One region of the Mesorhizobium sp. 43Arga genome, then DNA from elsewhere that is predicted to be linked to it. Evidence: predicted binding sites of a transcription regulator. Region 1 holds the regulator's gene; the other holds the start of a gene.

Evidence for each region. The regulator PhoB, encoded in region 1, activates phosphate uptake and scavenging genes when phosphate is short. The targets are predictions, from matches to a motif close to TGTCATNNANCTGTCAT.
Region 2: the regulator PhoB is predicted to act here: its motif matches at 1,939-1,955, upstream of ACWGS8_RS12925 (PhoX family protein).

Annotation. Positions count from the first base shown of each region.
Region 1 covers NZ_JBSKBO010000001.1:412,058-416,201, forward strand. The annotation lists gene pstB (phosphate ABC transporter ATP-binding protein PstB) at 1-418, shown strand, start outside; gene phoU (phosphate signaling complex protein PhoU) at 444-1,151, shown strand; gene phoB (phosphate regulon transcriptional regulator PhoB) at 1,171-1,860, shown strand; gene ACWGS8_RS02035 (ROK family protein) at 1,873-3,123, opposite strand; gene xylF (D-xylose ABC transporter substrate-binding protein) at 3,398-4,144, shown strand, end outside.
Region 2 covers NZ_JBSKBO010000003.1:61,697-65,840, forward strand. The annotation lists gene ACWGS8_RS12925 (PhoX family protein) at 1-1,883, opposite strand, end outside; gene ACWGS8_RS12930 (hypothetical protein) at 2,001-2,408, opposite strand; gene urtA (urea ABC transporter substrate-binding protein) at 2,723-4,033, shown strand.

The DNA of each region.
Region 1 (4,144 bases):
GAAGATCAGCAAGGCCGAGATGGACGGCCGTGTCGAGCAGGCGCTGAAGCGCGCAGCACTGTGGACCGAGGTCAAGGACAAGCTCAATGCCAGCGGCCTCAGCCTGTCGGGCGGCCAGCAGCAGCGGCTGTGCATCGCCCGCACCGTGGCGGTGAAGCCGGAGGTCATCCTGCTCGACGAGCCGGCCTCGGCGCTCGATCCGCTGTCGACCGCCAAGATCGAGGAACTGATCGACGAGCTGCAGGCCGACTACACGATCGTCATCGTCACCCACAACATGCAGCAGGCGGCGCGCGTCTCGAAGCAGACGGCCTTCATGTATCTGGGCGAACTGGTCGAATTCGACCGCACCGAAAAGATTTTCACGTCGCCTCGCGAGAAGCGCACGCAAGACTACATCACTGGCCGCTTCGGCTGATCGCACGCATACGAGGACCAGGATCATGGCCGAACACACAGTCGCAGCCTTCGACGAGGATCTCGGACAGATCAGCAGGCTGATCAGCGACATGGGCGACCTTGCCGGTTCGATGGTCGGCGGCGCCACCAAGGCGCTTCTGAACTCCGACAATGCTCTCGCTCAGCGCGTCGTCTCCGACGATGCCATCATGGATGCGCGCCAGCGCGAACTCGACGACCGCGCCATCACGCTGATCGCCAAGCGCCAGCCGATGGCCGACGACCTGCGCCATGTCGTAGGCTCGATCCGCATGGCCGGCGACCTTGAACGCATTGGCGACCTTGCCAAGAACATCGCCAAGCGGGTCGGCACTGTCGGCCTCAGCGCCACGCCGCGCGACCTGTCGCATTCCATCGACGCCATGGCCCAGCTGGTGCTGATCCAGGTGCAGGGGGTGATCGAGGAGTATGCGGCGCGTGATGCCGCGGCCCTGGCGAAGCTGCGTGCCGACGACGAGCGGATCGACGTCAAATACACCTCCGTCTTCCGCGAACTGCTGACCTATATGATGGAAGATCCGCGCAACATCACGGCCTGTACGCATCTGTTGTTCTGCGCCAAGAATCTCGAACGCATCGGCGACCACGTGACCAACATCGCCGAGAATGCGTACTATGTCCTGACCGGCACGCAACTGCCCGCCAACCGTCCAAAACAGGACGAGACGGCGATGTCGGCGCCGGTGGCCTGAGCTCAGGGGTAACCAATCGATGATCGCACCACGCATCATGGTGGTGGAGGACGAGGAGCCGCTGGGTGTGCTCCTCCGCTACAATCTGGAATCGGAGGGTTATCAGGTCGAGGTGGTGACTCGCGGCGACGAAGCCGAAATCCGCCTGCAGGAGAACGTGCCCGATCTCCTGGTGCTCGACTGGATGGTGCCGGCGGTGTCCGGCATCGAGCTCTGCCGGCGCCTACGAATGCGGCCCGAGACCGAGCGGCTGCCGATCATCATGCTGACCGCGCGGGGCGAAGAAAGCGACCGGGTACGTGGGCTCTCCACCGGCGCCGACGACTATCTGGTCAAGCCGTTCTCGACGCCGGAATTCATGGCTCGCGTCAAGGCGCTGCTGCGCCGCGCCAAGCCGGAAGTGCTGTCCAGCGTGCTCAAGGTCGGCGATATCGTGCTCGACCGTGAATCGCACCGGGTCTATCGCAAGAAGAGCGAGATCCGGCTAGGGCCGACCGAATTCCGCCTGCTCGAATTCATGATGCGGCATCCCGGCCGCGTGTTCTCACGCAGCCAGCTGCTCGACAATGTCTGGGGCGAGACGATCTATATCGACGAGCGCACCGTGGACGTGCATGTCGGCCGGCTGCGCAAGGCGGTCAACAATGGCCGCATGCCCGACGTCATCCGCACCATTCGTGGGGCGGGCTACGCGATCCGCGAGGATTGAGCACGACCTGACTCAGGCGACGTTTTTCTTCGCGGCAAGGCCTGCTTTCGTTTGCACGCCCGGCGCGAAAATCTCCTGGTCGACGAAGGTCAGGGCGCGCATGGCGCAGCCTTCGCGGATCAGCGGCAGTTCGTTCGGCTCGGTGTCGAAGGAGATCGACTCCGAATGCTGGCCGCCGGCGGTCTGGGCAATGGCCTCGCGCAACGCCGGCTCGATCAGGTCGAAGGCGGCGGCGCTGACGCCGACCATGGCCACGGGCGCGGGATCGATCAGCGCAAACAGGCTGCCGAGGCCGTAGCCGAGTGCCTCCCCGGCCTTGCGATAGGCTTCGCGCTCAGGCCCGTCGCGTTCGCGTGCCGTCGCGGCGAGCGCCCGCATCTGCGCGTCGCTGACATCGGCAACCGGCTCGGTGTCCTCGCTGAGCTGCCTGGCGTTGCGCCAGATGGCATAGTTGCCGGCATAGGCCTCGACGCAGCCACGCCGCCCGCAGCGGCAGAGCGCGCCGCCGGGCCGATGGATCATATGGCCGAACTCGCCGCCCGAGGAATGGGTGCCGGTGAACAGCTCGCCCTTCAGCACCAGCCCCATGCCGATACCGTGCGAAAGCAGGATGGCGATGAAGTCGTCGCGATAGCGCTCGGGATCGCGCCAGCGCAGCGCCACCGCCATCATATTGCAGTCGTTTTCCATGGTGGCGGGGATGCCGAACTCGGCTTCGAGTATGTCGGCGAAGGCGATGTCGGTCTGCGGGGTGATCGGCGACCAGAGCATTGCCCGGGCCTTGGTGTCGGTGATGCCCTGGATCGCCAGCGCGATACGGGCGACGCTGCGCACATCGATGTCGGGATCCTCGAGACGCCGCCTTACGATGGCCACGCATTCGCCGATCAGCGCCTCGCGCGACATGGTCAACGTGTCCAACCGGCGCTGTTCTTCCGATATCACCTGGCCGGCATAGTCGATGACGGCGACCGACAGGAAATTCAGCGACAGCACCACGGTCATCACAGTCGCGGCCTCGGGGTTGAGGCCGAGGCCGACCTGCGGCCTGCCGCGCTTCAGCGCGCCGGCCTCGCTGGGCCTGCCCTCGGCCAGGATGCCTTCGCCGATCAGGTCGGAGGAAATGGCCGATATGGTCGAATGGCTGAGGCCGGTGGTCGCGGCGATCTCGGTGCGCGAGGGCCGGCCGGCCCGGCGCACGGCCGCAATCACCATGGCGCGGTTGCGCCGGCGCAGATCGTCGTGGCGGATTCCGACCGACATGCTTTTTCACATCCTCCCGATCGCCGCGGTTCTTCCGGTCCTCCCTCGAACGCTGCCGGCGACACGATCAAATACTGGCAGAAGCGGCCAGTCCTGTCATTTATTTATTCCGAGGCTCGAAAAAAAATCAGAAGGACATCAAAATCCCTCAGAATCGTTGTTGACAGCGTTCCGGTGTTGGATCAGTGTTTTTTCGAGGCTCGAAAAAATAGAGCCTTTGTGCCGGCCTTCGGGCCAGTTTGGTCGCGCCATACGCGGCGCAGGGAGGAATATCATGAAGAGATTCACAGCCGCCATCCTGGCGGGTGTCGCCATGTCGCTGACGCTTGCGTCGGTCGCGCAGGCGAAGGACAAGGTCATCGGCGTTTCGTGGTCCAACTTCCAGGAAGAGCGCTGGAAGACCGACGAGGCCGCCATGAAGAAGGCCATCGAGGCCGCCGGCGACAAGTACATTTCCGCCGATGCGCAGTCCAATCCCGGCAAGCAGCTTACCGATGTCGAGAGCCTGATCTCGCAGGGCGCCAATTCGTTGATCATCCTGGCGCAGGATGCCTCGGCCATCGGCCCGGCCGTGCAGAAGGCGCTGGACGAAGGCATTCCGGTCGTCGGCTATGACCGCCTGATCGAGAACAAGGACGTCTTCTACCTGACCTTCGACAACAAGGAAGTCGGTCGCTTGCAGGCCAGCGCGGTGTTCAAGGCCAAGCCGGAAGGCAATTATGTCTTCATCAAGGGCTCGGGCGCCGATCCGAACGCCGACTTCCTGTTCGCGGGCTCGATGGAAGTGCTCAAGGCTGCCATCGACAGCGGCAAGATCAAGAATGTCGGCGAGGCCTATACGGACGGCTGGCTGCCCGCCAACGCCCAGAAGAACATGGAGCAGTTCCTGACCGCCAACGACAACAAGGTCGACGCGGTCGTCGCGGCCAATGACGGCACCGCCGGCGGCGTCGTCGCGGCGCTGACGGCGCAGGGTCTTGCCGGCACCGTGCCGGTTTCGGGTCAGGACGGCGACCATGCC
Region 2 (4,144 bases), on a different contig from region 1:
CGAATGGCGACCACCGATGGCCGCGGCGGCTGGCCGTTCTTGAAATCGGGCCACAGCGACTGTGCCTTGTCGAGCGTTTCGGCATCCTCGGACGGATGCTGGACCGAAAGGAACAGCGTCGTGCCATCCGGCGTGAAGCAAGGGCCGGTCGCTTCCGCGCCATGCGGGCAGGTGAAGAGCAGCTTTGGCAGGCCGCGCGCCGGGCCTTCCGTGTCGACGCCATAGACGCCGTCCGGCAGGTCGAAATCATTGGCGCCGTCGGTCGCCACCCACAGCCGGCCGGCCGGGTCGAAGGTGATGTTGTCGGGGCAGACGAACCAGCCATTGTCCGACGTCTCGGGATGGAAGATGGCGCCGACCTTGGCGTCCTTGGGATTGCCGCAGAGGACGAACAGGTCCCAGGCGTATTTATCGGCGGTGTGGTCGGCCTCGATGCTGCGGCCGCCAGGCGGGATCAGCTCGATAATGTGGCCCCAGAGGTTTTCGGGTCGCGTATTGGCTGGGTTGACCTTGGATTCGTCGCGCTTCTTGTTCTTGGTCATGACAGCGTAGACACGGCCGGTGACCGGATTGGTCTCGATGTCCTCCGGCCGGTCCATCGGGGTCGCGCCAAGCGCGTCGGCGGCAAGGCGCGTCTTCAACAGCACCTCGGCTTGGTCGGCAAAACCGTTCTCCGCCGTGAGCTTGCCCTGGCCGTGGACCAGCGGCAGCCATGTCATGGAGCCGTCGGCGTCGTAACGGGCGACCGAGAGCACGCCATCATCGAGAAGGCCGTTGCCGGAAGCCGGATTCGCCTTGTCGTAGGCCTTGTTCGAGACGTAGCGGTACATGTATTCGAAATAGTCGTCGTCGCCCATATAGACGACGATGCGGCCATCCTTGTTAAGGACGACCGTGGAGGCCTCGTGCGACATGCGGCCAAGGGCCGTGCGTTTCACCGGCTTCGACCTGGGATCATAAGGGTCGATCTCGACCACCCAGTCGAAGCGGTTCGGCTCGTTTGGCTCCTTGTCGATGTTGAAGCGGTCATGGAAGCGGCCACGACCGTAGATGTCGGAGCCATCGAAGCCGTAGCGGTCGAGAATGTCAGCGGTCGGCGCCTTTTTCGGGTCGCCGCCGAACAGGTCGGAAACGCCTTCCTCGCAGGTCAGCACGGTGCCCCAGGGAGTGAAGCCGCCGCTGCAATTGTAACTGGTGCCGAGCACTTTCGTGCCGGTCGCATCGGCTGTGGTCTTCATCAAGGCATGGCCGGCCACCGGTCCGGAAACGGTCATCTCGGTGTTCGCGGTGATGCGGCGGTTGAGCGGGCTGTCCTCGACGGTTTGCCACTTGCCGTCCTTAAGCATGATTTCGACGATCGAGTGGCCCATCGCCGTCAGGCCGAGATCGACCTGTTCCTTGCTCATCGCCTTGCCGGCGCCGTCTTCGGTCATGCTGGGGAACATCACATTGGGCGAGATATATTCGTTGTTGACGCAAAGCAGGCCGTGGTCGGAGTTCACCGAACCCTTGGGCAGCGGCAGGAAGGCGATGTAGTCGCAATTGTAGCCGAAGCGCTTGTCCTGCTCGTCGGCGGCGATCTTGTTGCCGTCGAAATCCCCCAGGCCGGCGACAAGCGGATCGCCCCAGCGGGCGACGATCGTTGTCTCATAGCCTTCGGCGGCGGCGTGGGTCTTGTCGTAGACGCGCTTCAGTTCGGAAAAGCCGAGGGTGGAAAGCGCCGCGGCCGCATGTGTTTCGCCGGCAAACAACGAGCCGACAAAGCTGCCGCCGGCGATCAGGGCGCCGGATGCCAGGCTGCCTTTCAGAAGGGACCGGCGCGAGACGCGCTCGGCGATGATTTCGCGAATGACAGGGGAGGATGAAGACGGGAAATTGGCCATGTGTCTGCCTCTCGATGTGGATGGGTGACGGCGCACCGCTGCCTATCCAGCTTCGGCAACATCCAGATGACATGAGAGGGCGGACACGGCTTGCGGGACGTACGGCCGCGCCGGTCCCTACGGATTGCTTCCCCTTGTGCAGGTCGAGGCGGTGAACGCGCCGTCGGGCTGCTTCATGATGATGTCGAAGGAAGGCGCGTTCTGGCCGTCCAGCGTTGCCTGGGTCATCGACAGCGAATTGCCGCCGGCGGTGTAACCGCCGAGCGGTCCCAGCCAGGAGATCACGCCATTTGCGTCCATCTGATAGTTATAGGCCTGCTGGGCGGTTCCGAAGGTTATCGGGCCTGTGTAAACGTTTCCCTTGATGGTGATGTCGCCGAGGTCGAGGAACATGCCGAGCAGGTAGACTTCGCAGTGATAGGTGCCGTCAGGCATCTTGCCATCGCTGAAGTCGGCGCGTGCGGCGCCGGTCGCCACCACCAGAAACACTGTGCCGATAAAAATGTGTGAAATCAGGGATGCCATGACGTCGCCCGGTTGAGCAACGAGCTTGCCCTATTTTTGCGCTGTGCCGCAACATTTGTCATCCCCGCCTCGCGTGGTGAGGCCAAAATCTAGGCATTTGATGATATTGGGCAAAATTTAGGCAGACGCAGTGTGCGCTGCGCAAATTTCCCTCAACCAATTTTTAACCGGCTCTCCTTTTCTTGTTCAATCTAATATACTAATCATCTGATAATGTTTGATTATTTGCCGATTTTCAGCATCCGGGCAGCGGTTGGCATGGGGGTTGCATTGTATTGTTGCGGTGCAATCAACCAGCTTGGGAGTCTTCCGGTATGAGGAGTAATTTCTCGACAATAACAAAAATGTTTTCGGCGAGCGTGGTTGCCGCCGGCCTGTTGATGTCGGCGCCCGCCAGGGCGGCTGACGATACGATCAAGGTCGGCATTCTCCATTCGCTGTCGGGGACCATGGCGATTTCGGAAACGACGCTGAAGGACGCCATGCTGATGCTTATCGATGAGCAGAACGCCAAGGGCGGCCTGCTCGGCAAAAAACTCGAAGCCGTCGTCGTCGATCCGGCTTCCAACTGGCCGCTGTTCGCCGAAAAGGCGCGCGAGCTGATTTCGAAGGATAAGGTCGCGGCGGTGTTCGGCTGCTGGACCTCGGTGTCGCGCAAGTCGGTGCTGCCGGTGTTCTCCGAACTCGACAACATCCTGTTCTATCCCGTCCAGTATGAGGGCGAGGAAAGCGAGCGCAACGTGTTCTACACGGGTGCCGCGCCGAACCAGCAGGCCATTCCAGCGGTCGACTATCTGATGAGCGAGGATGGCGGCTCGGTGAAGCGCTGGGTGCTGGAAGGCACCGACTACGTCTATCCGCGCACCACCAACAAGATCCTGGAAGCCTATCTGAAGGCGAAGGGCGTCGCGGCCGAAGACATCATGGTCAACTACACGCCGTTCGGCTTCTCCGACTGGCAGACCGAAGTCTCGGCGATCAAGAAGTTCGGCTCGGCCGGCAAGAAGACCGCCGTCGTCTCGACCGTCAACGGCGACGCCAACGTGCCGTTCTACAAGGAACTCGGCAACCAGGGCATCAAGGCCGAGGACATCCCGGTCATGGCCTTCTCGGTCGGCGAGGAAGAGCTGGCCGGTCTCGACACCGCGCCGCTGGTCGGCCATCTCGCCGCCTGGAACTACTTTGAGAGCGTCGACACGCCCGAGAACAAGAAGTTCATCGCCGACTGGCACAAGTTCATCAAGAACGACAAGCGCACCACCAACGACCCGATGGAAGCCCATTATATCGGCTTCAACATGTGGGTGAAGGCGGTCGAAAAGGCCGGCACCACCGATCCCGACAAGGTCATCGATGCCATGGTCGGTGTCTCGGTACCGAACCTGACCGGCGGCTATTCGACGATGATGCCCAACCACCACATCACCAAGCCGGTGCTGATCGGTGAAATCCAGGCAGACGGCCAGTTCGAGACCGTTTCGCGCACGCCGGGCCTGGTGATGGGCGACGAATGGTCCGACTACCTGCCGGACTCCAAGGACCTGATCTCCGATTGGCGCAAGCCTCTGTCGTGCGGCAACTTCAATGTTGCCACAGGCAAGTGCGGCGGCAAGGGAACGAACTGATCCTCCCCGGGCTGACTAGTCAGACCCGGGCTGACCTAGTCAGACCGCGGGCGTCCGGACGGTTTCCTCCACCGTCCGGACGCCCAATTCAACCTCCAAGGGTCGCCTGAA